4 regions of the Streptomyces sp. NPDC026246 genome follow, and region 4 is predicted to be linked to each of the others. Evidence: riboswitches for the same ligand, from Rfam matches in the RefSeq annotation. Region 4 holds a riboswitch; each other region holds the start of a gene.
The links. A riboswitch is a leader RNA that binds a small molecule or an ion and turns the genes downstream of it on or off. The one in region 4 is predicted to bind cyclic di-AMP.

Region 1 (7,391 bases), on a different contig from region 4:
GGCTTCTTCGCCGTGTACGCGGCGTTCATGGTGCCGATCTTCGGTCTGCTGACGTGGCTGGTGATCTGGACCCGGCAGCGGGAGCTGCGGACCGTGCGCGAGGAGCTGCCCGCGTACGCGGTGGCCGGCTGGCTGGACCCGGCGGAGCCGTACGCCCTGGGCTCGATGCGGGCCCGGCGGATCGCCCGCGCCCACGCCCGGCGCCATGCGGGCAGGGGCGCGGCGCGCGAGGTGGCGCGGTACGAGGCATACGCGACGTCCCTCGCGTTCCTCCGCCACCGGGCCCGCCGCGGCCGGGCCGGCGCCGGCTTCACGGTCCGCGAGCTGGAACTGCTCGGCGAGCTGTGGCGGCGCCGGGAGGCGGCCCGCCCGGCCCTGGTCCACGCGGCCCGGATCACCTCCCCGCCGCCTCCGGCCATGGTGCAGCCCTGGCCGGTGCACGGGGTGCACGGCGCGTACGGCCAGGTCCACCAGCCGGCTCCCCACCCGGCGTACAGCCCGTACAACCCCTACCGCTCCTGAGCCGCGCCGCCGCTCCCCCGCGTCCCGTCAGGCGGAGGCCTCGTCGAGCCGGGCGGTCTCCGCGTCCGTCAGGGTCAGCTGCGCCACCCCCACCAGCGCCGGCAGCTGCTCCACCGTCCGCGCGGAGGCGATCGGCGCGACCACGGTCGGGCGGGCGGCGAGCCAGGCCAGGGCCACCGTCGCCACCGGCACCTCGTGCGCCGCGGCGATCTCGTCGAGCGCGTCGAGCACCCGGCGCCCGCGCTCCGTCTCCAGGTGCCTGGCCGCGCCCCCGGCCCGCGCGCTCTCGACGGTCGTACCGGGGCGGTACTTGCCCGTGAGGAAGCCGGACGCGAGCGCGTAGTAGGGCACGGCCGCGAGGCCGCTGCGCTCGGCGAAGTCCTGGAGCCCGCCCTCGTAGGTGTCGCGGGAGACCAGGTTGTAGTGGGGCTGGAGGGCCACGTAGCGGGCCAGTCCCTCGCGGTCGGAGAACTCCAGGGACTCCCGCAGCCGCTCCGCGGAGATGTTGGAGGCGGCGATGTGCCGCACCTTGCCTGCCTTGACGAGCTCGTCGAGGGCGCCGATGATCTCCTCGACGGGCACCTCGGGCCGGTCGTAGTGGGTGTAGTACAGATCGATGTGGTCGGTACCCAGCCGGCGCAGGGAGGCGTCGGCGGCGGCCTTGATGGTGGCGGCGGACAGCCCCTGGAAGTCGAGGTGCTGGCTCACCTTGGTGGCGACGACGACCTCGGAGCGGTTGCCGCGCGCCCGGAGCCACCTGCCGAGGATGGTCTCGGACTCCCCGCCCCGGTTGCCCTCGGCCCACGCCGAGTAGACGTCGGCGGTGTCGACGAAGTTGCCGCCGGCCGCGGTGTAGGCGTCGAGGACGGCGAAGGAACGGTCCTCGTCGGCGGTCCAGCCGAAGACGTTGCCGCCGAGGGCGAGCGGGAAGACCTCGAGGTCGGAGGAGCCGAGCTTGCGCAGATTCGTCGTAGCAGTCATACCCTGGGTCAACGACCGCGCGGAACGGCCCATTCCGCAAGCTGCGCACGACCCCGGGCGAACACCCCGGCCGGCGAAGACCGGCAGCCCTGACGCCGGGGGGTCGTCGTCAGGGCTGCCGGTGCTTCGACGGGCGCGGTGCGTCTACGGGTTGAGTCCCTTGCCCCGCAGCCACGCCATGGGGTCGATGCCGCTCGCGGAACCGCCGGTGTGGACTTCGAGGTGGAGGTGGGCGCCGGTGACGTTGCCGGTGGCGCCGACACGGCCGATGACGTCGCCGGTGCCGACCTTCTGGCCGACGCTGACGCCGATCGACGACTGGTGCGCGTACCAGATCTCGGTGCCGTCGTCGAGGGTGAGGACGGTCTTGTAGCCGTAGGAGCCGTTCCAGCCGGCCTCGGTGATGGTGCCGCTGTGGACCGCCTTGATCGGTGTGCCCGTGGGGGCGGCGAAGTCGAGACCGGTGTGGTAGCCGGAGGACCAGTAGGCGCCGGCCTGGCCGAAGCTGGAGGTGAGGGTGTACGAGGAGGTCGGCAGCGTGTACTGCTTGGCGAGGGCGGCGAGCCGCTCGGCCTCGGCCTTCTTCTCGGCCGCCTCCTCCGCCTTCTTCTTCGCCTCGGCGGCCTTGGCCTTGGCCTCCTTCTCGGCCTTGGCGACGGCCTCCTGGGCCGCCTTCTCGGCGGCGGCCGCGGCCTCCTGGGCGGCCTTGGTGTCGATCTGGTCCTGCTGGTGCTCGACCTGGGCCATGATCCGGGCGCGCAGGGCCTCACCGGCGCCGTCGGCGCCCGGCTCGGCCTCGGCGGTCGTGGTGCCCAGGCTGCTGAGCGGGGTGGCGGAGCCTTCGGGGGTGTCGTCGTCCGAGAGGAGGGAACCCACCGAGGGAAGGTCCGGGACGGAGATCGACACCGGCGGCTTGCCGGTCTGGGCGCTGGCCATGCCGCCCGCGCCGACGGCGGCTATGACACCGACGCCGAGGACGGTGGAGCTGCGGGCGAGTCCTCCGCCGCGCTGCTTGGAGACGCGGTGCCGGCCACGGACGGGGCGGATGGACTCCGCGGTGGGGTTCCACTCCTGGAACGGGCCCTCGTCGGTGCGCTGACGGCCGAAGCCGAAGGTCTCGGGGTCGCGCTGGTCCGCCGCGAACGGGGCAGCGGGGGCAGGCCGGTTGGACGCCACGTGGGCGTGCTCCTTTCCTTCCTTCTCGCCTACCGGGTTAGCTGACGGGTTCGGAGCAGGAAGGTCTCCTACGCGCGTATACCTGCCGTGCTGCCACGGCGGCATCCGCTCGATTCACCCCAAGTGGTGGTTCCCCGGTTCCCTTGCGGGATTCGGCGCGTGCGCACGGAGCCGCCTTCTGTGACGGCTGGGACGACCGCGCTGCGTTATCGAACGTTAATGGATGGCGCGGTGCGTATTCCAGCGCTTCCGCTTGATCATTAACCTTTTTCGCGCGGACCAACCTGCCACGACCGGGGTGAATCGGGCGAGTTGACCGCCTCCCGGACACCGCACGGGACTTGACGGTGTGTCAGTTGTTATGCGCAGCGGGGCGGTTCACTCACCGTGTGTGACGGCCGGTCGACGACCGGAGGGAAACGCACCGAGGGCCGGAACCCTTTCGGATTCCGGCCCTCGGCCTTCAGTAGCGGGGACAGGATTTGAACCTGCGACCTCTGGGTTATGAGCCCAGCGAGCTACCGAGCTGCTCCACCCCGCGTCGTTGTGTTCACCAGTGTACGCCATCCGCGGGACGTCTCGCGCACACCCCGGTCCGGCGCCCCCGGCACCGGCCCCGGCACACCCCGGCCCGGAGCGCCGCGCTCAGGGCAGCAGGTGCCGGTTCGGGGCCTTGGCCCGCTCCTCGTGCTCGGGCAGGAGGACGACCTGCGCTCCCCCGGCGGCCAGGACACCGCTGCCGTCGGCCCCGGATACGAAGGTGTCCGGCTCGCGCCAGGCCGTGACGACCCGCCGCACACCCGCGTCGAGGATCAGCCGGGCGCAGGGCGCCGGGCGGGAGGCACGGCGGGCGCAGGGTTCGAGGCTGCTGTAGACGGTCGCCCCGGCGAGCCTGGGGTCGGCCGGATCGAGCTTGGCCAGGGCCGCCTCCTCGGCGTGAACCACCGGGTCGCCGCCCTCGCGGGAGTGGCCGCGGGCCAGTTCGGTGCCGTCGGCCGCGACCACCACCGCCCCGACGCTGAACGCGGTCGCGGAGGGCGGGCAGTGCTCCGCGAGCTCGCAGGCGGCGGCCAGCCAGCGGTGGTCGGCGGCGACCGGGAGCGGCCCGGTGCCGGGGGCGGTCGGTTCGTAGCGCATCAGGACGACGTCCTCGATCCGGCGGCTGTCGACCAGCCGCAGCCGGCCCGGCGGGTAGCCGCCGGGGCCGAAGAGGCGGGGCGCGTCGGGGTCACCCACGAAGAGCGGGGCGAGGACCAGCTGGATCTCGTCGGCGAGCCCCTGGGTGAGCAGCTGGGTGTGGATCAGGCCGCCGCCCTCGACCATCAGCCGCCGCACGCCCCGCACGTCGTGCAGGTGGGTGAGGAGCCGGCGCCAGTCGAGGGCCGCGCCCAGCGGGACGACGTCGGTGGCGAGGCCGAGGGCGCGGGCGCGCCCGGCGCCCTCGTCGGTGGTGTAGAGGACCTTCTCGCCGCCGGTGTGCCAGAAGTGGGCCTCCGGGTCGAGGTCGCCGGTGCCGCTGACGGTGACCTTGAGGGGGTACTCGGGCCGGCCCGCGGCGGTGCGGGCGGCGCGGCGCTCCGGGGAGTTGACCAGGAGGCGGGGGTTGTCGGCCCGGATCGTGCCCGCGCCGACCAGGATCGCGTCGACGGACGCGCGCACCTCGTCGACGCGGTCGAAGTCGGCCGGGCTCGACAGGAACAGGCGTTCGGGTCCGGTGTCGTCCAGGTAGCCGTCGAGGGAGACGGCGGCGGACAGCAGGACGTACGGGTGAGGCATCGACGCTCCGCGGCTGGTCGGAAAAGCGGGACTGGATGGGCCTGGATGGGACTGGACGGGCTGGCCGGGCTGAGTGGGACGTGGCCAAGTCTTACGCGGTCACCCGGCCGGACGGGGACGGCACCCCCCCGCCGCCGGCCGCACCGGCGGAACCCGGCGCGGGCTGAGCCGCCGTCAGGCCGGTGACGGCCGTGCAACGGTCTGCTTGCCGCTCGGCTCTTCGGGTACAGCCTTTGCAAGAGGGCGACCTCCACAGCACCCGGAGCTTATGGAAAGTGACCGTTTTGTGACCGGATTCGGCGGGCCCGGTGACCACCGGGCCAGGGGGCCGGGCGAGGGCCCGGAAGCCGTCGCCTCGCAGATCGCCGACGCGGTGGACAGCCTGGCGGTCCTGTGGACGGTCGCGGCCCAGGAGGCGTCCCTGCGGCTGTCCCCGCATCAGTTGCGGGCGCTGCGCACGGTGCAGAGGGCACCCGGACTCAACCTCACCGCCCTGGCGGAGCGGCTGGACATCGGCCTGCCCACCGCCAGCCGCCTCTGCGACCGGCTCGCGGCGGCCGGCCTGCTGGAACGGGCCCCGCACCCGGACACCCGCCGCGAGGTCCAGCTCCGGCTCACCACGCACGGCCGCAACGTCCTGAGCGACGTCGCCGGTCGCCGCACCCACGCCCTCACCGTCGCCGTGGCCGCGATGCGGCCTGCCGAACGGGAGGCACTGAGAAGGGGGTTGCGCGCCTTCCTGGCCGCCCAGGACCACGCGCCGCCCCGAGCCGGCGAGCCACCCGCCGGCCCGTGAGGGATCCGAGGGACCGGCCGGTCCCCTCGCCCCGGCCCGGCCTCACGCCCCCGCCCGGTCCGCACGCCCCCGCCCGGCCGTCAAGCCCCGGGCGAGCCCCCCTTCAGCACCGCCACACACGTGTCGTCGCGCACCGGGCGGGCCGCACTGCCCGAGTCGCGCAGCACCACCGCGGCGACCACCGCCGGGTCGCAGGTCAGGAGCACGTCCTCGGGCGTGCTCCAGCGGCTGGGCAGACCGTCGCTGTGCAGCACCAGCAGGCTGTCGTCGTGCCACGGCCCGCTCTGCACGGGGACGTCGGCCGGTGCCTGGGCCCCCACGATGCCGGGCCGGGACAGCAGCGGCCGCCACTCCCCGCCGGTGCGCAGCCGGGCGCCGACGTTGCCGATCCCGGCGAAGTCCAGCCGTCCCGTGGACAGATCGGCCTGCGCCACGGCGACGGCCGCCCCCCGGGTGGGGCGCAGAGCCGGGCCCAGACGCCGCAGGATCTCCGGCGGCGGCAGCTCGGCCAGGCCGCGCAGCGCGGTCACCGCCGCGGTGGAGGCCTCGGCGGCCTTCTCCCCGTGCCCGAGCCCGTCGGCGAGCAGCAGGGTCAGCCGGTCCCCGGCGCGGACACGGGCCCAGGCGTCGCCGGAGTGGGCCGCCCGGCCCAGGGGGACGTTGACACCGCCGGCGCGCGGGGGCGGCGCGGACGTCCCCGGGTGGCGGACGGCGATCTCGTGGTCGATCCGGGCCAGCACGACGGTGCCCCGGCCGACGGCGCTGTGCAGGTCGAAGTCGTTCGCGACCCGGCGGCAGGTGCCGAGCCCCGCGCCCAGGGAGGCCGCGACGGTCGTGGAGTAACCGTCGCGCATCGCGGCGGCCACGTCCGGGATGCCGGGCCCGTGGTCCAGCGAGAGGAGCTGCACACAGGTGCGCGGACCGCCGCCGTCCGTCCGCTCGACGAGGCCGATGAGCACGTGGCCGCCCTCGGCGTGCCGCAGCAGGTTGGTCGCCAGTTCCGTCGCCACCAGCGCGGCGGACGCCGTGCGGTTCGCCGGCAGTCCGGCGCACGCGCTGGCCTCCTCGGCGGCGACCCGGACGTCCCGCACCCGGGTCGAGTCGTCCACGGGCACGTCCCAGACCCTGCTCATCAGGGCTCCGGCCGGGAGGGCGGCACGGCCGTGGCCCAGGCCGTGACGGTGACGGTGGTTCCCTCACCCGGCCGGCTGTCCACCCGGAACTCGTGCACGAGCCGCTTGGCCCCGCTCATGCCCAGGCCCAGCCCGCCGCCGCTGGTGTAGCCGTCGGTCATCGCCAGGTCCAGGTCGCGGATGCCCGGCCCGGTGTCGACGAAGGCCAGCCGCAGCCCCTGCGCCGGCCCGGTGACCAGCGGGGTCATCTCCACATGGCCGCCACCGCCGTGGACGAGGGTGTTGCGGGCCAGTTCACTGGCCGCGGTGACCAGTTTGGTCTGCTGCACCAGACCGAAGCCCAGCTCGGCGGCCGTCTGCCGGACCTGCTGCCGCACCCAGGCCAGATCGGCGTCCGAGCCGATCGGCAGGGTGGCCGGGGCGGCGTGGCGGGAAGCCTGCATCAAGGACTCCCCCCTCCGTCGCGCGGGTCGGCGGCGAGCAGCTCCATGGCGCGCTCGACGTCCAGGGCGGTCCTCAACCCCGGCAGTGTGAGGCCGAGTTCGACGAGGGTGATCGCCACGGCCGGGCGCATCCCGGCCAGGACCGTGCGCGCCGCGAGCAGTTTCGCCGCGGCGGCGATCTCGGCGAGGACCCGGCCCAGGAACGAGTCGACGATCTCCACGCCGGAGATGTCGATGACGACCCCGGTCACTCGGGATCCGGCGATCCGGGCCGCGACGTCGTGCTGCAACTGCTCGGCCATGGCGTCGTGCAACTCGCCCTGGAGCGTGACCAGCAGGACGTCGCCCAGCCGGAGCACCGGCACGGTGAAGGCGTGACCGTGCACCGGCGCGGACAGCGGGGACCCGTCCCCCGCGGGCAGCGTCACCGCGCGCCCGCGTCCGCCGGGTCGGCCGCCCGCAGCGGCGCGATCTCCACGCCCTGCCGGCTGAGCGCGTAGGCCAGCGCGTCCGCCAGGCTCGCGCGGGTGATCACCGTGCCGAGGTCGATGCCCAGGTGGACGA
Region 2 (7,391 bases), on a different contig from region 4:
ACCGCAGGAACACCGTCCCCCGCCGGCCCCCGACCTCCACGGCCAGCAGCACCGCCCAGACCAGCGCGGACAGGGCCAGCAGCGCCCAGGCCACGGACCGCAGACCCGCGGCGGTGAAACCGGTGCCGAGGAGGGCGGCGGCCGCCGCGGTGGTGAACACGGCCGGCACCTCCGCCCGCCACGCGCCGCGCGCCCGCTGCAGCAGGCTCACGGCCGCCACCAGCCACGCCCCGCACGCCAGGGCCAGCACGACGCGGGAGAGGGCGGCGTGACCCGCGGAGTCGAGACCGACCGACACGGTGCCGGTCGCCAGCGCATACGTCGCCCACCAGGTGGCAAACGGGGAGGGACCGGACATGGTGCCGATGCTAGAGAGCAACGCGCGCCGGAGGTGAGGGGCACGCGCGCGTGCCCCTCAAAAACGTCCGCGTCCGCTCAGGCGGGCCGCACCACGCTGTGGATCGCCGACTCGCCGTCGTAGTAGACCGACTCCTCGCGCACGTACGTGCCCGGCTTCGGCGCGTGGATCATCATGCCGTTGCCGATGTACAGCCCGACGTGCGTGACGTCGTCGTAGAAGAAGACCAGGTCGCCCGGCCGGGCCTGCGACATCGGAACGGTGGTGCCGGCGTCGACCTGGTCGTAGGTCGTGCGCGGGAGGGTGACGCCGGCGGCCTTCCAGGCGGCCTGGGTGAGGCCGGAGCAGTCGTAGGAGCCGGGACCGACGGCGCCCCAGACGTACGGCTTGCCGATCTGGGCGCGCGCGAACGCCAGGGCCTTGTCCGCCTTGGTGGCGTACGAGGAGTCCACCGGGGCCGGCGCGGAGGGCGAGCCGGAGTCCGGCGACGGTGAGCCGCTCTCCTGCCGCGGGGCCTCCTCGCGCTGCGCCTGCTCCTGCGCGGCCTGCTGCCGGGCCAGCTCGGCGGCCCGGCGGGCGGCTTCCCGCTGCTTCTCCTGCTCGATCGCCGCGAGCCGCGCCTTCTCCGCGGCGGTCAGCCTCGACATCAGCTCGCGGGCGTCGGCCAGCTTGCGCTGGACGGCCGCCTTGGCCGCCTTCAGGTCGCCCTGCGCGTCCGTGAGGTTCTCGAGGCTCTCGGTGGCCTCACGGCGCTTCGTCATCGTCTCGGACTGCTGTGTGACGAAGTCGTCGACCGCTTCCTTCTGGCGGCCGGTCATCCGGTCCATCAGCTGGGTCTGGTCGAAGTAGTCCTGCGGGGTGTCGGCGAGCAGGAACGTCGCCGTCTCCGGCGCGGCCGCCCCCGTGCGGTACTGGGCGGAGGCGTAGGAACCGAGCTTGTCGCGCGCCTCGTTGAGCTTCTCGGCGCGCTGCGCGACGTCGTCGAGGAGGGTGTCGACGCGCTTGCGCTGCTTCGCCGTCCTCTCCTTGGCGCCGTTGTACTTGTCGGTCGCCGACTCGGCCTGGCGGTACAGGTCGTCGACCTTCTTCTCGACTTCTTCGAGGCTGGGCTTGTCGTCGGCCTCGGGGGCGGCGTTGGCCGACTGGGACAGCAGGGCCACCGAGGTGAGGGCCGCCGTTGCCAGGGCGGGGGTCCGTATGCCTGCCACGCGCGAACCGGTGGGACGCGACTTGCGGTGCGACGCCAAGGGAGGCGACTCCTTCCATCGTCCGCCTACCGGGTTAGCTGTCGGGTTCGGGCGGGTGGTTCGGAAGGGTTGCCCTACGGCCTTCTCCGGATACGGAGGCGGGCCGATTCACCCCGGGGTTCTCGGTTGGGTCCCCGGCTCCGGCTGCCGCTGCGGCACACCGGACTCGGCGGAGGCCGCGCGGCCCGGCGACGTTCGCCGGAGAGGGTCGTGCGGCCTGATCGCACGGTAGCCAACTCGTGTGGTCCCTGTGAAGGTTGATGGGTGATATGCCCGATACATTTTCGTGACCTTTCCCGGGAGCATCGCTCGGAGTGAACGATCCCGGCGGCTTGGTCGTGACTTGCCCTGAATTGTTATGGACATAGCGGACCGTGATCACGCGGTACTGGAGGGTGACAACGCGCCAGGAGTCGGCGGTCCGGCCGGTGTGCGGGGCGATGTTCCCGGGGTGGCGGCGGGCTGTCAGTGGGGCGCCCTAGACTCGGAGAGCGATGAGCAGCCTCTTTGACGACAACTTCCTGGCGAGCCTCCAGGCCCAGCGGGGCCCCGCGGACGAGCCCCCGCCGCCCCCCGAGGACGATCACGCTCCGGAGCCGCTTCCGGACGATCTGTTCGGCGGGAAGTTCGACGTGCCGCCGGACCGCGACACCCACTACCGGGACGGCGCGCCCCGCCCGGTGATCGACGCCGCCGCACTGCTGGAAGGGCTCAACGACAACCAGCGGGCCGCCGTCGTCCACTCCGGCTCCCCGCTGCTCATCGTCGCCGGCGCCGGGTCCGGCAAGACCCGCGTGCTCACCCACCGCATCGCCCACCTGCTGGCCGAGCGGCACGTGCACCCGGGCCAGATCCTCGCCATCACCTTCACCAACAAGGCCGCCGGCGAGATGAAGGAGCGCGTCGAGCAGCTCGTCGGCCCGCGGGCGAACGCGATGTGGGTCATGACCTTCCACAGCGCGTGCGTGCGCATCCTGCGCCGCGAGTCCAAGAAGCTCGGCTTCACCTCGTCGTTCTCGATCTACGACGCCGCCGACTCCAAGCGGCTCATGGCGCTGGTCTGCCGAGACCTGGACCTGGACCCCAAGCGCTACCCGCCGAAGTCCTTCAGCGCCAAGATCAGCAACCTGAAGAACGAGCTGATCGACGAGGAGGACTTCGCCGCCCAGGCGACCGACGGTTTCGAGAAGACCCTCGCCCAGGCCTACGCGATGTACCAGTCGCGGCTGCGCGAGGCGAACGCCCTCGACTTCGACGACCTGATCATGACGACGGTCAACCTGCTGCGCGCCTTCCCGGACGTCGCCGAGCACTACCGCCGCCGCTTCCGCCATGTCCTGGTCGACGAGTACCAGGACACCAACCACGCCCAGTACGCCCTGGTCCGCGAGCTGGTCGGCACCTCCGAGCACCCCGTCGACGTGCCGCCCGAGGCCGAGGTGCCGCCCGCCGAGCTGTGCGTGGTGGGCGACGCCGACCAGTCGATCTACGCCTTCCGCGGCGCGACGATCCGCAACATCCTCCAGTTCGAGGAGGACTACCCGGACGCGACGACGATCCTGCTCGAGCAGAACTACCGCTCCACGCAGACCATCCTGTCGGCGGCCAACGCCGTCATCGAGCGCAACGAGTCCCGCCGCCCCAAGAACCTGTGGACCAACGCGGGCACCGGTGCGCGGATCACCGGCTACGTCGCCGACACCGAGCACGACGAGGCGCAGTTCGTCGCCGAGGAGATAGACCGCCTCACCGACGCCGGCGAGGCCAAGGCGGGCGACGTCGCGGTCTTCTACCGCACCAACGCCCAGTCCCGTGTCTTCGAAGAGGTCTTCATCCGCGTCGGCCTGCCCTACAAGGTCGTCGGCGGCGTGCGCTTCTACGAGCGCAAGGAGGTCCGGGACGTCCTGGCCTACCTGCGCGTGCTGTCCAACCCCGAGGACTCGGTGCCGCTGCGCCGGATCCTCAACGTCCCCAAGCGGGGCATCGGCGACCGCGCCGAGGCGATGATCGACGCCCTGGCCCAGCGCGAGAAGATCAGCTTCCCGCAGGCGCTCAAGCGCGTCGACGAGGCGTACGGCATGGCCGCGCGCTCCACCAACGCCGTCAAGCGGTTCAACACGCTGATGGAGGACCTCCGCACGATCGTCGAGTCCGGCGCCGGACCGGCCACCGTCCTGGAGGCCGTGCTGGAGCGCACCGGCTACCTGGCCGAGCTCCAGGCGTCCACCGACCCCCAGGACGAGACCCGGATCGAGAACCTCCAGGAACTCGCCGCCGTCGCCATGGAGTTCGAGCAGGAACGCGGCGAGGACGCGGAGACCGGCGGCACCCTGTCCGACTTCCTCGAACAGGTCGCGCTGGTCGCCGACTCCGACCAGATCCCCGACGAGGAGGACGGCGACGGCGTCATCACGCTGATGACCCTGCACACCGCCAAGGGCCTGGAGTTCCCGGTCGTCTTCCTCACCGGCATGGAGGACGGCGTCTTCCCGCACATGCGTGCCCTGGGGGAGAACAAGGAACTGGAGGAGGAACGCCGCCTGGCCTACGTCGGGATCACGCGCGCCCGCGAGCGGCTGTATCTGACGCGGTCCACCCTGCGCAGCGCCTGGGGCCAGCCGTCGTACAACCCGCCGTCCCGGTTCCTGGAGGAGATCCCGCCGGCCCACGTTGAGTGGAAGCGCACGGGTTCGACCGTGCCCGCGTCCTCCGGGCCGGTCTCCGCGGTCGCGGCCTCCCTGTCCTCGTCCCGCTCGCGCTCCTCGGCGTCCGGTGCCTCCGGCTTCGCCACGCGCCGCACCGCCGAGAAGCCGGTGGTGGCGCTGACCGTCGGGGACCGGGTCACCCACGACCAGTTCGGGCTCGGCACGGTCGTCGCGGTCAAGGGAACGGGCGCGAACGCCGAGGCGACGATCGACTTCGGCGACACCAAGCCCAAGCGGCTGCTGCTGCGCTACGCGCCGGTGGAGAAGCTCTGACCCGCTGAGAGGAGGCTCCCGTTCGCACGCCGCGGGCGGGGGCCGGGGGCCGGGAGGGACCGCCGGAGCGTCCCCGACCGCCGTGGGATCAGGCCGGGTTGATGCCGTGGCTGCGCAGCCACGGGAGCGGGTCGATCGCGGAGCCGCCGCCCGGGCGCACCTCGAAGTGCAGGTGCGGACCGGTGGAGTTGCCGGAGTTGCCGGAGCGGGCGATCGGGTCGCCGGCCTTCACGGCCGTGCCGGAGGGGACGGTGTAGGTGGAGAGGTGGCAGTACCACGTCTCCGTGCCGTCCTTCGCGGTCACGATCATCATGTTGCCGTAGGCGCTGTTCCACTGCGTGCGCACGGTGCCGTCGGTCGCGGCCATCACGGTCGTGCCGTACGCGACGGGGAAGTCGATGCCCGTGTGCAGGGACATCCAGTTGATGCCCGACTGGCCGTAGTAGGCGCTCAGTCCGTGCTGCGAGACCGGCAGGGCGAACTTGGGGCGCAGCCGCTCCTTGCGGGCCGCCTCCTCGGCCGCCCGCTTCTTCTCGGCGACCTGCTGGGCCTTGAGGTCGATGCGCTCCTGCGTGCGGCTGGCCCGGTCGGCGAAGTCGTCGGCGCCGGCGGCGAGGCTCTGCAACTGCGTGTCGAGCTTGTTGTTGGCGGCGGCCGGCTTCACCGGCTGCACGTCCGCGGCCGTCGTGTGCGCCTCGGCCGTGCTGTCCTCGGTGAAGCTGCCCACCGATGCGGCCGCGATCCCCGCGACCCCCATCACGCACGCCGACGGCACCGCGACGGTCAGCAGCGCCGAACGCTTCGGCGGCGTACGGCGGCGGGAACGGGACCCGGCACGCGCGGCCGCCCGGGAACCGGGGGGCGTGACCTCTTCCTGGCCGTCCAGGAGCGGGCCGACGGCGGGCAGTTCACCGGTGGAGGCCATCTCGCCGCCGTCGGCGGCGGGCCCGTGTCCGGCGGGGTCGTCGTAGCCGACGTGCTCGAACGTCGCCGTCTCGAGCTGGTCGAACGGCACCGGCTCGGACGGGTCGAACTGCACCGGCTCGTGCTGCTCGAACTGCGTCGGCTCGTGCTGCTCGAAGGTTTCGGCAGGCTGCTCGTGGCCGTCGCCGGCCGGGGCCGAACCGTCCGAGTTCCACTGCGTGGCGTCGTAGGCGCCGGTGTCGAAAGTCTGCGTGCCCCAGTCCCACTGCTGGGTGTGGCCGCCCGCGTTGCCCGACTGGTCCGGCTGGAGCCAGGCGCCGCTGTCCCACTGGCCGGTGGTGTCCGGGGCCGGGGACGGCGACGGGATGCCCGCCACCGGCTGCTGCCCGGTCTCCCAGGAGGTCGTGTCGTAGACGCCGGTGTCGTAGGCGGCGTGGTGCTGGGCCGCGTAGGCGTCATAGTTCGCGTTGCCGGGGGTACCCGTGGACCACTGACCGGAGTCGTACGCACCCGTGCCGTGGCCGGTGCCCGGCATGTCGCCGAAGAGGGGGTCCGTGGCGAAGCTCGAAGTGGCGTGAGCGGAGGCGTCGAGCCCCGCGCCGTCGCCGGGGTGAAAACCGGTGGCGGGGTGGTCGCCGTACGTGGTGAAGTCGCCGTACGGGGCTTCCTGGGTGCCGTACGACGCGTAGTGCGCCGAGTCGGCGTCGGAAGCCGGAGCCGGGGCCATGGTCCCCGACGGGTGACGGTCGTTCACCAACTTCTCTTTCGCCTCGACAACAGGGGCTGCCAGAGCAGTGCGGCGACTGTACCCGGCGGTACGCGGGCACGACAATCTTCGGCAGGTTTCACGCGCGCAGGAAACGGGCATTCGGCCGTGTTTTGGCGGACTGCGGGCGCGGGTTTGGCCTTGTGTTCGAGGTTTGTTCGAAGCTGATCGGGGCTGCGCGGTCCTGTGGCGGCTGTATGACGAGTTCAGGCCACCGTCAGACCTCCGGCCGACTCCCCGGCCGGGTTTCCCGTCTCGTCCGCGGAGGGTTCCCCCGGCAGCGCCGTGTCGAGGACCTCCCGGATTCCGGCGGCGACCGCGGGGTGCACGGGCAGGGCGAGATGGCCGATGCCGGTGACCCGCACGTTGCGCACCGACAGATCGGGATGGTCGATGCGGGCCGCCTCCGGCGGGACCATCACATGATCCAGGTCGCTCCAGAAGCCGACGAAGTGCGTACGGCAGTCAGGGGCGGGCAGGGCGAGCTCCTCGAGCACCGGTGAGCCGGGGCGCATCTGGCGCACGATGGGGTGCGCGTCGGCCAGGCGCGCCGCACGGGTGCCGGCATGCGGTGTGCCGAGCGTGACGACGGTCCGCACCCGCGTGTCGCCGCCGAGCCGCTGCACGTAGTACCGCGCGATCAGGCCCCCGAGGCTGTGCCCGACGATGTCGACCCGCTCGGCCCCGGTGTGCTCGCAGACCTCCTCGATGTGCCGGCCGAGCCGCTCCGCCGCGACCCGTATGTCGCACGTGAGCGGCGAGTAGTTGAGGGACTCGACCTGATGCCTGCCGTGCCGGGCGAGGTTGCGGCGCAGCAGGACGAAGACCGAGCGGTTGTCGATGAGTCCGTGCAGCAGGACCACGGGCGGCTTCGCTCGCGCGGGCAGCCGGGCGGCGCCGTCGCCGGCAGGTGCCGGGACCGGGGCGCGCCGCTCCCGTGTGATGCCACAGGGGTAGAGGAGGAGGTGCCCGGCCAGGATCGCCAGCTCCAGGGCGGTCGCCTTCAGTAGCGGCGCGGACCATCCGGCCGGCAGGCCGGTCGGCTCGGGCGGCAGGCCCCGGGCGGCCGGGAGGATCGGCAGGACGGCGCCGGCGATCCGGCTGACGGCTGTGATCCC
Region 3 (7,391 bases), on a different contig from region 4:
CGGGACGCCGGGGTGAGCGTCACCCGCAAGGAGATCCAGAAGATGCGCTCCGGCCTGGAGAAGCAGGCCGGCGGCGCCAAGGCGCTGGAGACGACCTGGCTTCAGCAGTACGGCATCCCGCCGCAGCGCCTGGAGGAGAACCTCCGCCTGCAGCTGGAGGCCCAGAAGCTCGCCGAGAAGCTCGGCACCGACACCAGCCGCCCCGAGTTCTGGAAGGCCCTCTCCGACGCCTCCAAGGACCTCGACGTCAACCTCAACCCGCGCTACGGCACGTGGGACGTCCGCAAGAGCAGCCGCGCCGACGCGAAGACCCCGTGGGTCCGTGACGTGACGGCGGCGCAGGTACAGCAGTCCATGTAGCACGCGGGGGAGCGCACCCGGCCCGGGTCACCCCCGGGCCCGCGCTCCCGGGGTTTCCCCAGACCCGCGGCCCGGCCGGACGCCGCCCGATCCCCCCTTCGAGGACGACCGCCGAACGCCCGGCTCGGCCCCGCGCGGGCCTTCCGACCGCCCGGCCGTGCCCCATGCGGGCACGAGTGCCCGACTTGCTCCCGTGCGGGCACCGCCGAGCATCCGGTTGGGCCCCACTGCGGGCGCTGCCCCCGCGCCTGGTCGGACCCCGTGCGGGCACTGCCAGGCACCCGGTTGGGTCACGTACGCGCACTGCCCCGCGCCTGGTCGGACACCGTGCGGGCACCGCCGAGCGCCCGGTTAAGGCCCGCGCGGGCACTGCCGGGCACCCGGTCGGGTCACGTACGGGCACTGCCGGGCACTCGGTTGGGCCCCACCGCGGGCACTGCCCCCATGCCTGGTCGGACGCCGGGCGGGCACCGCCGAGCGCCCGGTTGGACCACGAGCGGGCACTGACAAGCGCCCGGGCTCGGCCCCTCGCGGGGCGGGCACTGACAAGCACCCGCCCGGTTACTCCCCCCCCCCCCCGCAGACACTGACGAGCACCCGGCTCGCCCCCTGGCGGACCCTCCGCGCCCGGCGCGCCCCGCTCGCCCCCCTGTGGACAACTCGCGAGAGCCCGGCCCCACCCCCTGTGGACAACTTCCGGCACCGTCCGCCACGTGGGATAGCTTCGAAACGTGAACGCCAACAGCTCCGAAGCCATCCCGGGCCCCCCGCAGGCCGCCCCGGGTGCGGCCGCCGACCCCGGCCGCGCCGTCCTGCTCACCACCAGCCACCGCGTCGCCCCCGGCCTGCTCTCCTGGCCCGCCTGGCAGGCCCTGCACGCGGCCGACCGGGTGCTGTGCGCGGACGGGGCCCACCCGCAGCTGCCCTATCTGCGCGAGGCCGGCATCACCGTCGAGGTGGCGTCGCCCACCGCGCAGGACCTCGTCGACGCCTGCGCCGGCGGCCGCACCGTGGTCGTCGTGGCGACGGGCGAGGGCGAGCCGGCCCTGACCGACGGGCTGGCCCGCCTCGCCGGCTCCGGCCGCCTCGCCATGCCGGAGCTGGAGCTGCTCCCGGCCTCCTACGACCTGCCCGGCGCCCGCCTCCTCGACCTCGTCCAGGTCATGGACCGCATCCGCGCCGAATGCCCCTGGTCGTCCCGGCAGACCCACAAGGGCCTCGCCAAGTACGGCATCGAGGAGGCGTACGAGCTGGTCGAGGCGATCGAGGAGGGGGACCGCGACGAACTGCGCGAGGAGCTCGGGGACGTCCTCCTGCAGGTCGTCTTCCACGCTCGCATCGCCGAGGAGGACACGGAGGCGCCCTTCTCCATCGACGACGTGGCCGGCGGCATCGTCGCCAAGCTCGTCCACCGCCACCCGCACGTGTTCGGCGACGCGACGGCCACCACCCCCGAGGAGGTCAAGGCCCACTGGCTGCGCACCAAGGCGATCGAGAAGCAGCGCACCTCCGTCACCGACGGCGTCCCCCTCGGCCAGCCGGGACTGGCCCTGGCCGCCAAGCTGGCCTCCCGGGCCCGTACGGCCGGCCTCGACATACCCCTGCCCCCGGTCGAGGGCATCGGCTACGAGCTGCTGGCCCTGGCGGTCCGCGCCGAGGCCGAGGGCGTCGACCCGGAGGCGGCGCTCAGAGCCGCGGCCCGCGCCTACCGGGACGCGATCCTGCAGGCCGAGGGCTGAGGAGACCCGGGCCGGGCGGGTCCGGCGGGCCGGATACGGTCGGACCGTGACCGACCAGCCCCAGCCCAGCACGCCCGCCGCCGCCCCGGAACTCTTCACCTGGGAGTTCGCGAGCGACCCCTACCCCGCCTACGCCTGGCTGCGCGAGCACGCCCCGGTGCACCGGACGCGGCTGCCCAGCGGGGTGGAGGCCTGGCTGGTCACGCGCTACGCGGACGCCAAGCAGACGCTCGCCGACCCCCGGCTCTCCAAGAACCCGGCGCACCACGACGAACCGGCCCACGCCAAGGGCAAGACGGGGATCCCGGGGGAGCGCAAGGCGGAGCTGATGACGCACCTGCTGAACATCGACCCACCGGACCACACCCGGTTGCGGCGGCTGGTGTCCAAGGCGTTCACCCCCCGCCGGGTCGCCGAGTTCGCCCCCCGGGTGCAGGAGCTGACCGACGGGCTCATCGACCGGTTCGCGCGGACGGGGTCGGCGGACCTCATCCACGAGTTCGCCTTCCCGCTGCCCATCTACGCCATCTGCGACCTGCTCGGCGTCCCCCGCGAGGACCAGGACGACTTCCGCGACTGGGCGGGCATGATGATCCGTCACCAGGGCGGGCCCCGCGGCGGCGTCGCCCGCTCGGTGAAGAAGATGCGGGGCTACCTCGCCGAGCTGATCCACCGCAAGCGCGAGGCGCTGCCCGGCGAACCGGCCCCCGGCGAGGACCTCATCTCCGGGCTCATCCGCGCCTCCGACCACGGTGAGCACCTCACCGAGAACGAGGCGGCGGCCATGGCGTTCATCCTGCTGTTCGCCGGGTTCGAGACGACCGTCAACCTCATCGGCAACGGCACCTACGCCCTGCTCACCCACCCCGGGCAGCGGGCCCGCCTGCAGGCGTCCCTCGCCGCCGGGGAGCAGGACCTGCTGGAGACCGGCGTCGAGGAACTGCTGCGCTACGACGGCCCCGTCGAACTCGCGACCTGGCGCTTCGCCACCCAGCCGCTGACCGTCGGCGGGCAGCGCATCGAGGCCGGCGACCCGGTCCTGGTGGTGCTGGCGGCCGCGGACCGGGACCCGGAGCGGTTCGCCGACCCGGACGCGCTGGACCTGTCCCGCCGGGACAACCAGCACCTCGGGTACGGCCACGGCATCCACTACTGCCTCGGCGCCCCGCTCGCCCGGCTGGAGGGCCAGACCGCCCTCGCCACGCTGCTGACGCGCCTGCCCGACCTCCGGCTCGCAGCCGACCCGGCCGAGCTGCGCTGGCGCGGCGGGCTCATCATGCGAGGGCTGCGCACCCTCCCGGTGGAGTTCACCGCGGTGTGACGCCCGCCGTGTCCAGCGAGCGCCTCCGCCAAACATGACACGCCGTCATGTCTGTGATCTTCACGTGATCTGCGCGGCATGAACTTGTGACAAGTGATCGTCTGCCGATACGTTCACCCATCAACGCGGCCCGGAGACGGCGCCGCGCGGGTCACTGCTGTCTTGCGAAAGGTCTCCGTATGCTCTCCGGGAACGGTCGTCACCGTCGCCCCCGCCAGGCTCCGGCTCTCCTCGTCGCGGCCGGAGTGACCGGCTCCGCCATTGCGATCCCGCTCCTCGGAGCCTCCGGTGCCAGCGCTGCCGACGGCGCCACCTGGGACCGGATCGCGGACTGCGAGACCGGCGGGGCCTGGAGCCAGAACAGCGGCAACGGCTACTACGGCGGCCTCGCGCTCTCCCAGGACGACTGGGAGAGCTACGGCGGTCTCGACTACGCCGCGAGCGCCGATCTGGCCAGCCGCTCGCAGCAGATAGCCGTGGCCGAGAGAATCCTCGCCGACCAGGGGGTCGGCGCCTGGCACACCTGTGGGCTCCTCTCCGGCCTCAGGACGGGCTCGTCGGGCTCGGGTGGCGAGTCCGGCTCGTCCGGTGACTCCGCTCCGACAGACTCGACCGGATTGCTCGACTCGTCCGAATCGTCCGGGTCTTCCGCCTCGCCCTCCCCGTCCGCGACGTCTCCGTCGTCTTCCCCGTCCCGCTCGGCTTCGCCTGACGCCTCGTCGGCACCTCGGGGCGAATCGGGTGATTCCGACAAGTCGCGCGACTCTCGTGGTGCCGGTCGGGGATCGGACGGCTCGCGGTCGGCCGCGCCCGAGAGCGAGGCGTCCGGCAAGTCCCGCCCGAGCGACGGCTCCTCGGCTGCGGCGGACGCCGGCTCCGGCCGTCACCGCGGCCCCAGCGCCGACGAGAGTGCCGGGTCCGCGGACGGCGGTACGGGCGGCTCCTCGGGGCGGCACGCCTCACGCGACGAGGAGGCGTCCGACGAGAAGTCGGAGGGTGCCTACATCGTCGGCGTCGGGGACAGCGCCTGGTCCATCGCCGACTCCCTCCGGATCGACGGGGGATGGCACGAGCTGTACGCCGGGGGCGAGAAGGCGGCCGAGGGCGACTCGGAGCTCGTTCTGCCCGGTCAGACGCTTACCGCAGAGGACGAAACGGACGGGAAGTAGCCGTTCGGGCAGTGCGGGAACGGCGGCGGAAGTCGCCCCGAATCGACGCGAGTTCACGCCATGTTTCGCGGCCTATGTCCCGTATAAACGTGGTGAGAGATAGGTCTCAGAAGCCTTGATCGTCTTTGAAATTCCGGCGATCGCCTGTCTACGGTCGTGACCGCTCGCCACCGCGAGCCCCGGCGGCCGCAACGCCGAATCCTGCCAGCGGCCGTACGGGAACAGTCGTCGCGTCAAGCGCCGTAGGCAGGAGCGGGGGACCCAAGGTAGGTGCCCGACCGGCTTGTTGCGCCGGAAGGGCTAGGGGTGGAGCCGCGTCCCGTGAGGGACGTGGCCGGGCAACTCAACCGGCCCGAACCCGACAGCTCACCTCGCAGGCGTCGGTGAGGGGATCCATCCATGCTGTTTTCCGGCAAGGGCAAGCACCGTCGTCCGTCCAAGGCCACTCGCGCCATCGCCGTCGCCGGTGTCGCCTCCGCCGCCGTCGCCGCTCCGCTGATGGCGGCCGGCAACGCCTCCGCCGCCACCGCCTCCGAGTGGGACGCCGTCGCCCAGTGCGAGTCCGGCGGCAACTGGTCCATCAACACCGGCAACGGTTACTACGGCGGTCTGCAGTTCTCCGCCTCCACGTGGGCCGGCTACGGCGGCACGCAGTACGCCTCCACCGCCGACAAGGCCACGAAGGCGCAGCAGATCGAGATCGCCGAGAAGGTCCTCGCCAGCCAGGGCAAGGGCGCCTGGCCGGTCTGCGGCAAGGGCCTGTCGAGCGCCGGCTACACCGGCGGCGGTTCCACCGACTCCGGCAGCTCCGCCGGCTCCTCGCAGCAGAACCAGCAGAGCCAGCAGAGCCAGCAGAGCCAGCAGAGCACCGAGTCGCGTGAGACCCAGCAGCAGCCGGCCTCCCGTTCCGACGAGCGTCCGGCCGCCAAGAAGACCGTCACCACCCCGACCGGCAAGAAGGTCAAGAAGGGCGACGGCGAGTACAAGGTCGTCAAGGGCGACACCCTCAGCTCCATCGCGGCCGAGGAGAAGGTCAAGGGCGGCTGGGAGAAGCTGTTCAAGCTGAACAAGGACATCGTCGAGGACGCCAACCTCATCTACCCGGGCCAGCAGCTGCACCTGAAGTAAGCAGCAGCGCCCACCGCCGCAGGGCGGTCCGCACCGCGCACCCGCGGTCCGGCCGCCCGGCGGCCCCCGCCCTCGTGGGAGGCCCCGCCCTGACAGGCGGCCCCCCGCCGCACGGGCGGGACCCCCGTCCCCACGGGCTCCCCGCCCCGGTGCGTGTTCCCCCGTACGCACCGGGGCGGGGTCATGTCCGCCCGGGCTCCGGCGGCCGAGTTTCGGCCGGTTGTGGCGAACCTGCTTTGTTCCGTTCGGAAACAATTTACTCTCGGTTCTGTCCATGGGGTGGGCGACCCGGTGGCCGATCGCCCGGAGCCGGTTAGGCTCATGTCGCGAGCCACCACGGCCCGCACCTCGCCGGGTCCACGCGACCCGCGTCACCGCGTCACATAAGAAGGAGATGCTCGTGCCGTCCATCGACGTCGTCGTAGCCCGGGAAATCCTGGACTCCCGAGGCAACCCCACGGTCGAGGTCGAGGTCGGCCTCGACGACGGCAGCACCGGCCGTGCCGCCGTCCCGTCCGGCGCCTCCACGGGCGCCTTCGAGGCCATCGAGCTCCGCGACGGCGACTCGAACCGCTACCTCGGCAAGGGTGTGGAGAAGGCCGTCCTCGCGGTCATCGAGCAGATCGGCCCGGAGCTGGTCGGCTACGACGCCACCGAGCAGCGCCTGATCGACCAGGCGATGTTCGACCTGGACGCCACCGACAACAAGGGCTCGCTCGGCGCCAACGCCATCCTCGGCGTCTCCCTCGCCGTCGCCCACGCCGCCTCCGAGGCCAGCGACCTGCCGCTGTTCCGCTACCTGGGCGGCCCGAACGCGCACCTGCTGCCGGTGCCGATGATGAACATCCTGAACGGCGGCTCGCACGCCGACTCCAACGTGGACATCCAGGAGTTCATGATCGCGCCCGTCGGCGCGGAGTCCTTCTCCGAGGCACTGCGCTGGGGCGCCGAGGTCTACCACACGCTGAAGAAGGTCCTGAAGGGCAAGGGCCTGGCCACCGGCCTCGGCGACGAGGGCGGCTTCGCCCCGAACCTCGGCTCCAACCGCGAGGCCCTCGACCTCATCCTCGAGGCGATCAAGGAAGCCGGCTACACCCCCGGCGAGCAGATCGCCCTCGCGCTCGACGTGGCCGCGTCCGAGTTCTACAAGGACGGCGTCTACACCTTCGAGGGCAAGGAGCGCTCGGCGGCCGAGATGACCGAGTACTACGCGGAGCTCGTCGACGCGTACCCGCTCGTCTCCATCGAGGACCCGCTGTTCGAGGACGACTGGGAGGGCTGGAAGACCATCACCGACAAGCTCGGTGACAAGGTCCAGCTCGTCGGCGACGACCTGTTCGTCACCAACCCCGAGCGCCTCGCCCGCGGCATCGAGGAGGGCGCCGCCAACGCCCTGCTGGTGAAGGTGAACCAGATCGGTTCGCTGACCGAGACCCTGGACGCCGTGGAGCTGGCCCAGCGCAACGGCTTCAAGTGCATGATGTCCCACCGCTCCGGCGAGACCGAGGACGTCACCATCGCCGACCTGGCCGTCGCCACCAACTGCGGCCAGATCAAGACCGGCGCCCCGGCCCGCTCCGAGCGCGTCGCCAAGTACAACCAGCTGCTGCGCATCGAGGAGATCCTCGACGACGCCGCGGTCTACGCCGGCCGCAGCGCCTTCCCGCGCTTCAA
Region 4 (7,391 bases):
GCCGGAGTGGGCGTGGCCGCCGGCGGGGAACCGCCCGTCGGCCAGGATCAGCAGCGTCGCACGCGACATCGGATCACCCCGGGCCGTCAGAAGAGGAAGTACCGCTGTGCCATGGGCAGTTCCGCCGCCGGCGTGGCCTCGACCGGTTGGCCGTCGATGTGCACGGCGAAGCTGTCCGGGTCGATCCGCACGTCGGGCCGGGCGTCGTTCTCCCGCATGTCGGCCTTGGTGACGCCGCGGGTGGACTCGATCGGCACGAACCGCTTGCCGAGCCCGAGCCGTTCGGGCAGCCCGTCGTCGAGGGCCAGGGGTGCGACGAAGTTGACGGAGTTGGCGGCGGGCGCCCGGCCGATCGCCCCGAACATCGGACGCGGCAGGATGGGCTGCGGGGTGGGGATCGAGGCGTTCGCGTCGCCCATCTGCGCGTACGTGATCTGCCCGCCCTTGAGCACGAGGTGCGGCTTGACTCCGAAGAACGCCGGTTCCCACAGCACCAGATCGGCCAGCTTGCCGGTCTCCACCGAGCCGATCTCGCGGGCGAGGCCCTGGGCGAGAGCGGGGTTGATCGTGTACTTGGCGACATAGCGGCGCACGCGGTGGTTGTCGGCCCGCCCGTCCCCGGGCAGCGCGCCCCGGCGCAGCTTCATCGCATGGGCCGTCTGCCAGGTCCGCAGGACGACCTCCCCGACGCGTCCCATCGCCTGGGAGTCGGAGGAGATGATCGAGATGGCACCGAGGTCGTGCAGCACGTCCTCGGCCCCGATGGTGGACGGCCGAATGCGCGACTCGGCGAAGGCCAGGTCCTCCGGCACGGCCGGGTTGAGGTGGTGGCACACCATCAGCATGTCGAGGTGTTCCTCGGCGGTGTTCACGGTGAACGGCCGCGTCGGGTTGGTGGAACTGGGCAGCACGTGCGGCTCGGACACCACGGTCATGATGTCCGGCGCGTGCCCGCCCCCGGCGCCTTCGGTGTGGTAGGCGTGGATGCCGCGCCCGGCGATCGCGGCGAGCGTGTCGCCGACGAAGCCGGCCTCGTTGAGGGTGTCCGTGTGGATGGCGACCTGGATGCCGGTGCGCTCGGCGACGGTCAGCGCCGCGTCGATGACGGCCGGGGTGGAACCCCAGTCCTCGTGGAGTTTCAGGCCGAGCGCGCCGCCCCGGATCTGCGACAGCATCGCCTCGTGGGAGACGGTGTTGCCCTTGCCGAGCAGGCCGATGTTGAGCGGGTGGCCCTCCATCGCCTCCAGCATCCGCGCCAGGTGCCAGGGGCCGGGTGTGACGGTGGTGGCCTTGGAGCCCTCGGCCGGGCCGGTGCCGCCGCCGACGAGGGTCGTGACGCCCGACGCGAGGGCCTCGTCGGCGATCTGCGGGCAGATGAAGTGGACGTGGGCGTCGATGGCACCGGCGGTGAGGATGCGTCCGTTGCCGGCGATGATCTCGGTCTCCGGGCCGATGACCAGCTCGGGGTGGATCCCGTCCATGGTGTCGGGGTTGCCGGCCTTGCCGATGCCGGTGATCCTCCCGTCGCGGATGCCGACGTCGGCCTTGACGATCCCCCAGTGGTCGACGATCACCGCGCCGGTGACGACGGTGTCCGGCGTGCCCTCGGCGCGGGTGGCCCGGGCCTGGCCCATGGACTCGCGGATGACCTTCCCACCGCCGAACACGGCCTCGTCCCCCGCGAGTCCGGGCCCGCCGGAACGGTCCTCCTCGATCTCCACCAGCAGGTCGGTGTCCGCCAGGCGGATCCGGTCGCCGGTCGTCGGGCCGAACAGGTCGGCGTAGGCGGCACGCGAGAGCTCAGGCATCGAGGGGACCTCCCGTCCGGCCCCGCAGGCCGGGCACGATCCGGGCACCGGCGAGCGGGACGAGTTCGACCTCGACGGGGATGCCGGGCTCGAAGCGCACGGCGGTGCCGGCGGCGACGTTCAGCCGCTTGCCGCGCGCCACGGCACGGTCGAACTCCAGACCGGGATTGGCTTCCGCGAAGTGGTAGTGGGAGCCGACCTGGACGGGCCGGTCGGCGGCGTTGAGGACGGTGAGCCGGGTGACCTCGCGGCCGAGGTTGCAGACAATCGGCCCGTCGGCGAACAGGATCTCTCCGGGGATCACTGCGGCCCCCCGTCAGACGATCGGGTCGTGGACGGTGACGAGCTTGGTGCCGTCGGGGAAGGTGGCCTCGACCTGGACGTCGTGGATCATCTCCGCGATGCCTTCCATGACGTCGTCCCTGGTGAGCAGTTGACGCCCGGAGGACATCAACTCCGCGACGGTGCGCCCGTCACGGGCCCCCTCCAGGAGGTGCGACGTGATCAGGGCGACCGCCTCGGGGTGGTTGAGTCGCAGGCCGCGGTCCCGGCGTTTCTGCGCCACGTCGGCCGCCACATGGATGAGCAGTCGCTCCTGCTCGTGCGGGGTCAGCTGCACGTCCCACCTCACAGTCCTCGCTCCGGACCGTGCGGGGTCCGGTGGCCGCCGCCACGGGGCGACGAGCCGGGTGGCGTGCGCGGCAGGCTAGTGGGACCGCGTTTCGAGTGCGTTAACCGCGTGGCGCCGCGTCGGCGGCGGCGGACCGGGCCTCCATGCTCATCAGCGCCCGCAGCCCGTCCCGGAGGATCTCCACCGGGGCCGGGCCGAACAGGGACTGCTGGGCGATGAAGCCGAGCACGGAGGCGATCATCGTGCGGGCCACGTGGTCCGGTTCGACGTCCGCCCGCATCATCCCGGCCTTCTGGTAGGCCTCGACGATCCTGCCCCAGGACGCGCGGACCGAGCCGTAGCCCTCCCGGAGCAGGGCCGCGAGCTCCTCGTTGCGCAGGGTCTCCGTCCACACCTGGATCACGAGCCGGGGGAAGGCGGGCCTGCCGTCGACGACGAGGGACTCGCGGGCGCCGAGCGTCCTGCCGAGCACGGAGGCGACGAGTTCGTCGGGCGGTGGGGGCGGGGTCTGACGGGCCGCCTCCTCGAAGGCCTCCCGTACCGAGCCGAGGACCTCGGTCACGATCGCGCCGATCAGCTCCTCCTTGCCGCGGAAGTAGCGGTACACGGCACCCGCCGAGAGGTCGACCTCCTTCAGCACGTCCTGCATGGAGGTGGCGTGGAAGCCGTTGCGGGCGAAGCAGAGCGCGGCGCCGTCGAGGATCTGGCGGCGGCGGGCGTCGAGGTGTTCCTGGGACACACGGGCCATGCCCCCTAACGTAAAACGAATATTCATTCTTGACAAGGACGGACTCCGGGAGGACGGTGGAGGAAGCAAAACGAACGATCCTTCTTTTTGAGTTCCCGTTCCCTCCGCTCCCGCGGTCCTCTCCCTCAGGAGACCTCCATGTCCTCCCGCGCCCGCCCGCTGATCGCGGTCGTCGTCCTCGTGCCCGTCCTCGCCGCCCTGGCCCTGTGGGCCTTCGCCTGGCCGGCCTCCCGCACGGCCCCCCGTGACCTGCCGCTGGGGGTCGCCGGGCCGCCCGCCGCCGCGGCCCAGGCCGAGCGGCAGCTCCAGCAGCACGAGGGCGCCTTCGAGATCCACCGCTACGCCGACGAGGCCGCCGCCCGCGACGCCATCGAGGACCGGAGCGTCTACGGCGCGATCGTGGTGACGCCCCGGGGACCCGAACTGCTCACGGCGTCCGCGGCCGGGCCGGCCGTCGCCCAGTTCCTGCAGCAGGCCGTGGCCCGGCAGCCCTCCGCCGAGGGCACCCCCGTGCGGACGGTCGACGTGGTGCCCACTCCGGCGAGCGATCCCCGCGGCGTCGTGCTGAACGCCGCCGTGCTGCCGCTCGCCCTGGCCGGGATCGCGGCCGGAGCGGTGGTCACTCTGCTGGGACTGCGCGGCATCCGTGCCGTGACGGCACTGCTCGCCGCGTCCGCCCTGGTGGGCGCGGTCGCCGCCGGGATCGCGCACAGCTGGCTCGGAGCCCTCGCGGGCGACTGGTGGGTGGAGGCCTCGGCGCTCGGTCTGTCCACCCTGGCCGTCGGCGCGGCCGTCGCGGGTCTCGCCGCCCTGATCGGCCCCGCCGGCACGGGCATCGGGGCGGCCCTGGTGATGCTGCTGGGCAACCCCTTCTCCGGAGCCACCTCGGCCCCGCAGATGCTCCCGGAGCCGGCCGGGGCGATCGGCCAGTGGCTGCCGCCCGGCGCGGGCACGTCGCTGCTGCGCTCGGTGTCCTACTTCGACGGTGCCGCGGCGACCGGGCCGGCGCTCACCCTGGCCTGGTGGGCGGCGCTGGGACTGGGGGCCGTACTGCTCGGCAACACCCTGCGCGCCCGCAAGAAGAGCGGCGCCGTCGCCGAGGAACCGCGAGACCTCGCGACGGTCGGCTGACCGTACGCGACGGCCGTTGCCGGGCGACGGCACGCGAACGACCGTGCACTCCCGCTGTAGCGGACGGGGGTGCACGGTCCCGTCGTTCCTGCGGAGCCCGGCTCCCGGCCCTGTGGGGCAGTGAGACCCCGGGGGGCGGCGATGGACTTGCCGTGCCGGGGGACGACGGCACTCGCCCGGGCGCCCGCGACCGACAGCCCCGACCTTCCAGCGCGCCGCGCTGCCCACCGCCCTGGCGCTCCGTCAGCCGGCCCGGCCGAGCCTCCTCGGACGGATCAATCCGGCGCGTCGCGCTCACCCTGATGCACCAACGGGCGGAGACGGAACTGCACGCCGCCACGCCGGCCCGCGCTCCGGCGGCGTGCCGGGCCGCGAGCGACGCACCGCCCGCGTCACCCTTACGCCGGGGTCCGCCAGTTGAGGCGGGTCTGCAGCCGCGAGCGCGCCGGTCGGCGGAGCGTCCGGCTCCGAGTCGAAACCGACCAAATGGCGTACCCCTGTTCGGAGTAGACACGCGTCCGGCTTTCGCGTGGCTGAAGTTGCGCCATGGGCCTGACCGGTGGGCGGAATTGGACATTCCATCCCTGGTCGGACCGTCCACGGCGGGGTGGACGGCGGCTCGAACACAGACGTGTCCACCCGAACGGGTGAGTGGTGAGTAACAACACAAATCCTCGGTTCCGTTGGGATTTCGGGACAGCCATGAGTCAAGATCCCTGACTGACGACAAGCCCCCGCCGCAGCGGCGGGGCGATCCGGGCGGACGCCGAGTCCTGCCGCCGCCCGGATGACCGGTCGACAGGAGTGGATCGGCAGGAGTGGAGGACCCAAGCACGACGGGTCGCCGGGACGGTCACGCCATGATCGGGTCCGAGCAGCCCTTGGGGTGAAGCCGCGTCAGCGGCCGGGCAACTTCGCCAGCCCGAATCCGACAGGTCATCCTTCACAGGCGGCTGACGAAGGGTTGCGCATGACTGCGCTCAATCGTGTCCCGTCGCTCATGGCCCGTGCCGGTACGGCCTCGGCCCTCACCATCGCCGCCGTCGGCGGCTCGATAGTGGCGCCCGGCTTCTCGTCCGAGGCCGCGGCAGCCACCACGGCGACCAAGGCACTCCAGATCGCGGCGTCGAAGAAGGGATCGCCGTACAAGTACGGGGCCACCGGTCCGCACCGGTTCGACTGCTCCGGGCTGACGCTGTACTCGTTCAAGAAGGCGGGCAAGAAGCTGCCCCGCACGGCCGCCCAGCAGTACAACAAGACGCGCCACATCTCCGCCAAGAGCCGCAAGGCCGGGGACCTGGTCTTCTTCCACTCGGGCAAGAACGTGTACCACGTCGGTATCTACGCGGGTAAGAACAAGCTGTGGCACTCCCCCAAGACCGGTGACGTGGTGCGACTGCAGAAGATCTGGACCAAGAGCGTCTGGTACGGGCGCGTGAAGTGATCGCCCGGCGTGCGGCGGCGTCCTGACGCGCCGCCGCACGCCGAGAGCGTGAAGGCGGCTCGTACGGTCACCCGTGCGGGCATGGCCGGGCACCGCCCCTGCGCCGCCCGCAACGAGACCCCGCTGCAACGCGCGGACGACGACGTCGCCGAGCTGCTCCAGCAGCTGCGCGTCACCCGGACGGGCGTGCAGATCCTGTCCGCCTGTCCGCTGTCGCCGGCCTTCACCGCGCGCTTCGAGGACCTGGACCCGGTCCCGCGCGTCACGTTCGTCGTCACGCTGCTGCCGGCGGTCTGCGCCGGCCTGTGGGGGCTGCCAGGCGCCGTTGAACGGACGGGGTCGCGGGGCCGGAAGAGGTGAGAGGCGCCTCAGTCGGAGTCCTGGGGTTCCCGTGGTCCCCCGGACGGCACCGGCTGGGCCGGGATGATCCAGGGCAGTTCGATCGTGATCGTCTTGCCGCCCTCACGCGTCGGCCGGATGCGCAGCTTGCCGCCGCATTCCGCGGTCAGCCACCGGATGATGACCAGGCCGCGGCCGTTGTCCTGCTGGACGGCGGCGGGCAGACGCCTGGGGAAACGCGGGTGGCTGTCCGTGACGCCGATGCGCAGGTGCTCGTCACGGTCGAGCTCGACGTCCACCGTGAACGTGGGCGACTGGCCGAAGGTGTGCTGGACGGCGTTGGTGGCCAGTTCGGAGATGATCAGCCGGACGGTGTCGGACACCTCCGTGTCCGCCGGCAGGCCCCACTCCGCCAGCGTGCCCACCACGTAGGCGCGCGCCGCGGGGACCGAGGCGGGATCGCTCGGCAGAGTGACGGATGCTTCCAGATGGTCTGCCATGGCGACGCCGTCCCTTTCCCACGGGACCGCAGTCCGACATCACGCGGATGGTTCGAGTACGGTCCCGGACTGGTGCTTCGTCGCCAGAGTGCCACCAGAACACCTCCGAAGGACGGCGATCCACCAAGATATGCATATATCTGTCGCCCAAAGCGGTGAACTCTGCGACGCGAGACCGTATATGGGTGGTCCGGAAGGAGTAGGGAGAAGCGCATGCAGCACGGTCCCGCGGTGCGCCGCCGGAAACTGGGTGCCGAACTGCGTGCCCTGCGCACGTCGGCGGGGCTGACCAGTGGTGAGGCGGCCCGGCTGGTGGGCTGGCACCAGTCGAAGGTCAGCCGGATCGAGACCGGGACGAGCGGGGTGAAACCGGCCGACGTGCGGTTACTGCTCGACGCCTACGGCGTGGCCGATTCCCAACTGCGCGACCTGCTCACGGTGCTGGCGGGCTCGGACGACGGCGGCGGGCGGCACCACTGGTGGCACGCCTACCGCGGTGTGCTGCCCCCGACCTACCGCGACTTCATCAGCCTGGAGTCCCAGGCCACCGCGATGCGCACCCTGGAGACCACCGTCGTCCCCGGCCTGCTCCAGACGCCCGAGTACGCCCGTGCGGTGACCAGGGCGGCGGTGGGCAACGTACCGGAGGACCGGCTCGACACCCTCGTGGAGGTGCGCCTCGCCCGTCAGGACGTGCTGCGCGCGGACCCGCCGCTGGAGTTCAGCGCCGTCCTCGACGAGGCGGTGCTGCGGCGGGAGGTGGGCGGCCCGGGGGTCATGGCCCGCCAGC

Region 1: another riboswitch for cyclic di-AMP. It lies ahead of ACZ4M5_RS26600 (M23 family metallopeptidase); the one in region 4 lies ahead of ACZ4M5_RS14025 (C40 family peptidase).
Region 2: another riboswitch for cyclic di-AMP. It lies ahead of ACZ4M5_RS08885 (C40 family peptidase); the one in region 4 lies ahead of ACZ4M5_RS14025 (C40 family peptidase).
Region 3: another riboswitch for cyclic di-AMP. It lies ahead of ACZ4M5_RS23615 (transglycosylase family protein); the one in region 4 lies ahead of ACZ4M5_RS14025 (C40 family peptidase).

Annotation. Positions count from the first base shown of each region.
Region 1 is NZ_JBVHPJ010000011.1:236,673-244,063, reverse strand. Features, by position in the region: gene ACZ4M5_RS26610 (PrsW family intramembrane metalloprotease) at 1-522, shown strand, start outside; gene ACZ4M5_RS26605 (aldo/keto reductase) at 550-1,503, opposite strand; gene ACZ4M5_RS26600 (M23 family metallopeptidase) at 1,648-2,679, opposite strand; cyclic di-AMP (ydaO/yuaA leader) riboswitch at 2,691-2,847, opposite strand; tRNA gene ACZ4M5_RS26595 (tRNA-Met) at 3,147-3,220, opposite strand; gene ACZ4M5_RS26590 (dihydrofolate reductase family protein) at 3,325-4,455, opposite strand; gene ACZ4M5_RS26585 (MarR family winged helix-turn-helix transcriptional regulator) at 4,742-5,251, shown strand; gene ACZ4M5_RS26580 (SpoIIE family protein phosphatase) at 5,332-6,384, opposite strand; gene ACZ4M5_RS26575 (anti-sigma regulatory factor) at 6,384-6,827, opposite strand; gene ACZ4M5_RS26570 (STAS domain-containing protein) at 6,827-7,249, opposite strand; gene ACZ4M5_RS26565 (STAS domain-containing protein) at 7,252-7,391, opposite strand, start outside.
Region 2 is NZ_JBVHPJ010000003.1:153,496-160,886, forward strand. Features, by position in the region: gene ACZ4M5_RS08880 (SLAC1 family transporter) at 1-358, opposite strand, end outside; gene ACZ4M5_RS08885 (C40 family peptidase) at 436-1,605, opposite strand; cyclic di-AMP (ydaO/yuaA leader) riboswitch at 1,614-1,787, opposite strand; gene pcrA (DNA helicase PcrA) at 2,100-4,583, shown strand; gene ACZ4M5_RS08895 (M23 family metallopeptidase) at 4,672-6,261, opposite strand; gene ACZ4M5_RS08900 (esterase/lipase family protein) at 6,480-7,391, opposite strand, start outside.
Region 3 is NZ_JBVHPJ010000009.1:237,538-244,928, forward strand. Features, by position in the region: gene ACZ4M5_RS23595 (SurA N-terminal domain-containing protein) at 1-360, shown strand, start outside; gene ACZ4M5_RS23600 (nucleoside triphosphate pyrophosphohydrolase) at 1,092-2,099, shown strand; gene ACZ4M5_RS23605 (cytochrome P450 family protein) at 2,146-3,420, shown strand; gene ACZ4M5_RS23610 (transglycosylase family protein) at 3,600-4,589, shown strand; cyclic di-AMP (ydaO/yuaA leader) riboswitch at 4,818-4,984, shown strand; gene ACZ4M5_RS23615 (transglycosylase family protein) at 4,989-5,717, shown strand; gene eno (phosphopyruvate hydratase) at 6,118-7,391, shown strand, end outside.
Region 4 is NZ_JBVHPJ010000004.1:452,853-460,243, forward strand. Features, by position in the region: gene ACZ4M5_RS13995 (urease accessory protein UreF) at 1-69, opposite strand, end outside; gene ACZ4M5_RS14000 (urease subunit alpha) at 87-1,808, opposite strand; gene ACZ4M5_RS14005 (urease subunit beta) at 1,801-2,112, opposite strand; gene ACZ4M5_RS14010 (urease subunit gamma) at 2,125-2,427, opposite strand; gene ACZ4M5_RS14015 (TetR/AcrR family transcriptional regulator) at 2,540-3,187, opposite strand; gene ACZ4M5_RS14020 (ABC transporter permease) at 3,326-4,318, shown strand; cyclic di-AMP (ydaO/yuaA leader) riboswitch at 5,086-5,285, shown strand; gene ACZ4M5_RS14025 (C40 family peptidase) at 5,289-5,762, shown strand; gene ACZ4M5_RS14030 (DUF6328 family protein) at 5,811-6,122, shown strand; gene ACZ4M5_RS14035 (ATP-binding protein) at 6,131-6,601, opposite strand; gene ACZ4M5_RS14040 (helix-turn-helix domain-containing protein) at 6,815-7,391, shown strand, end outside.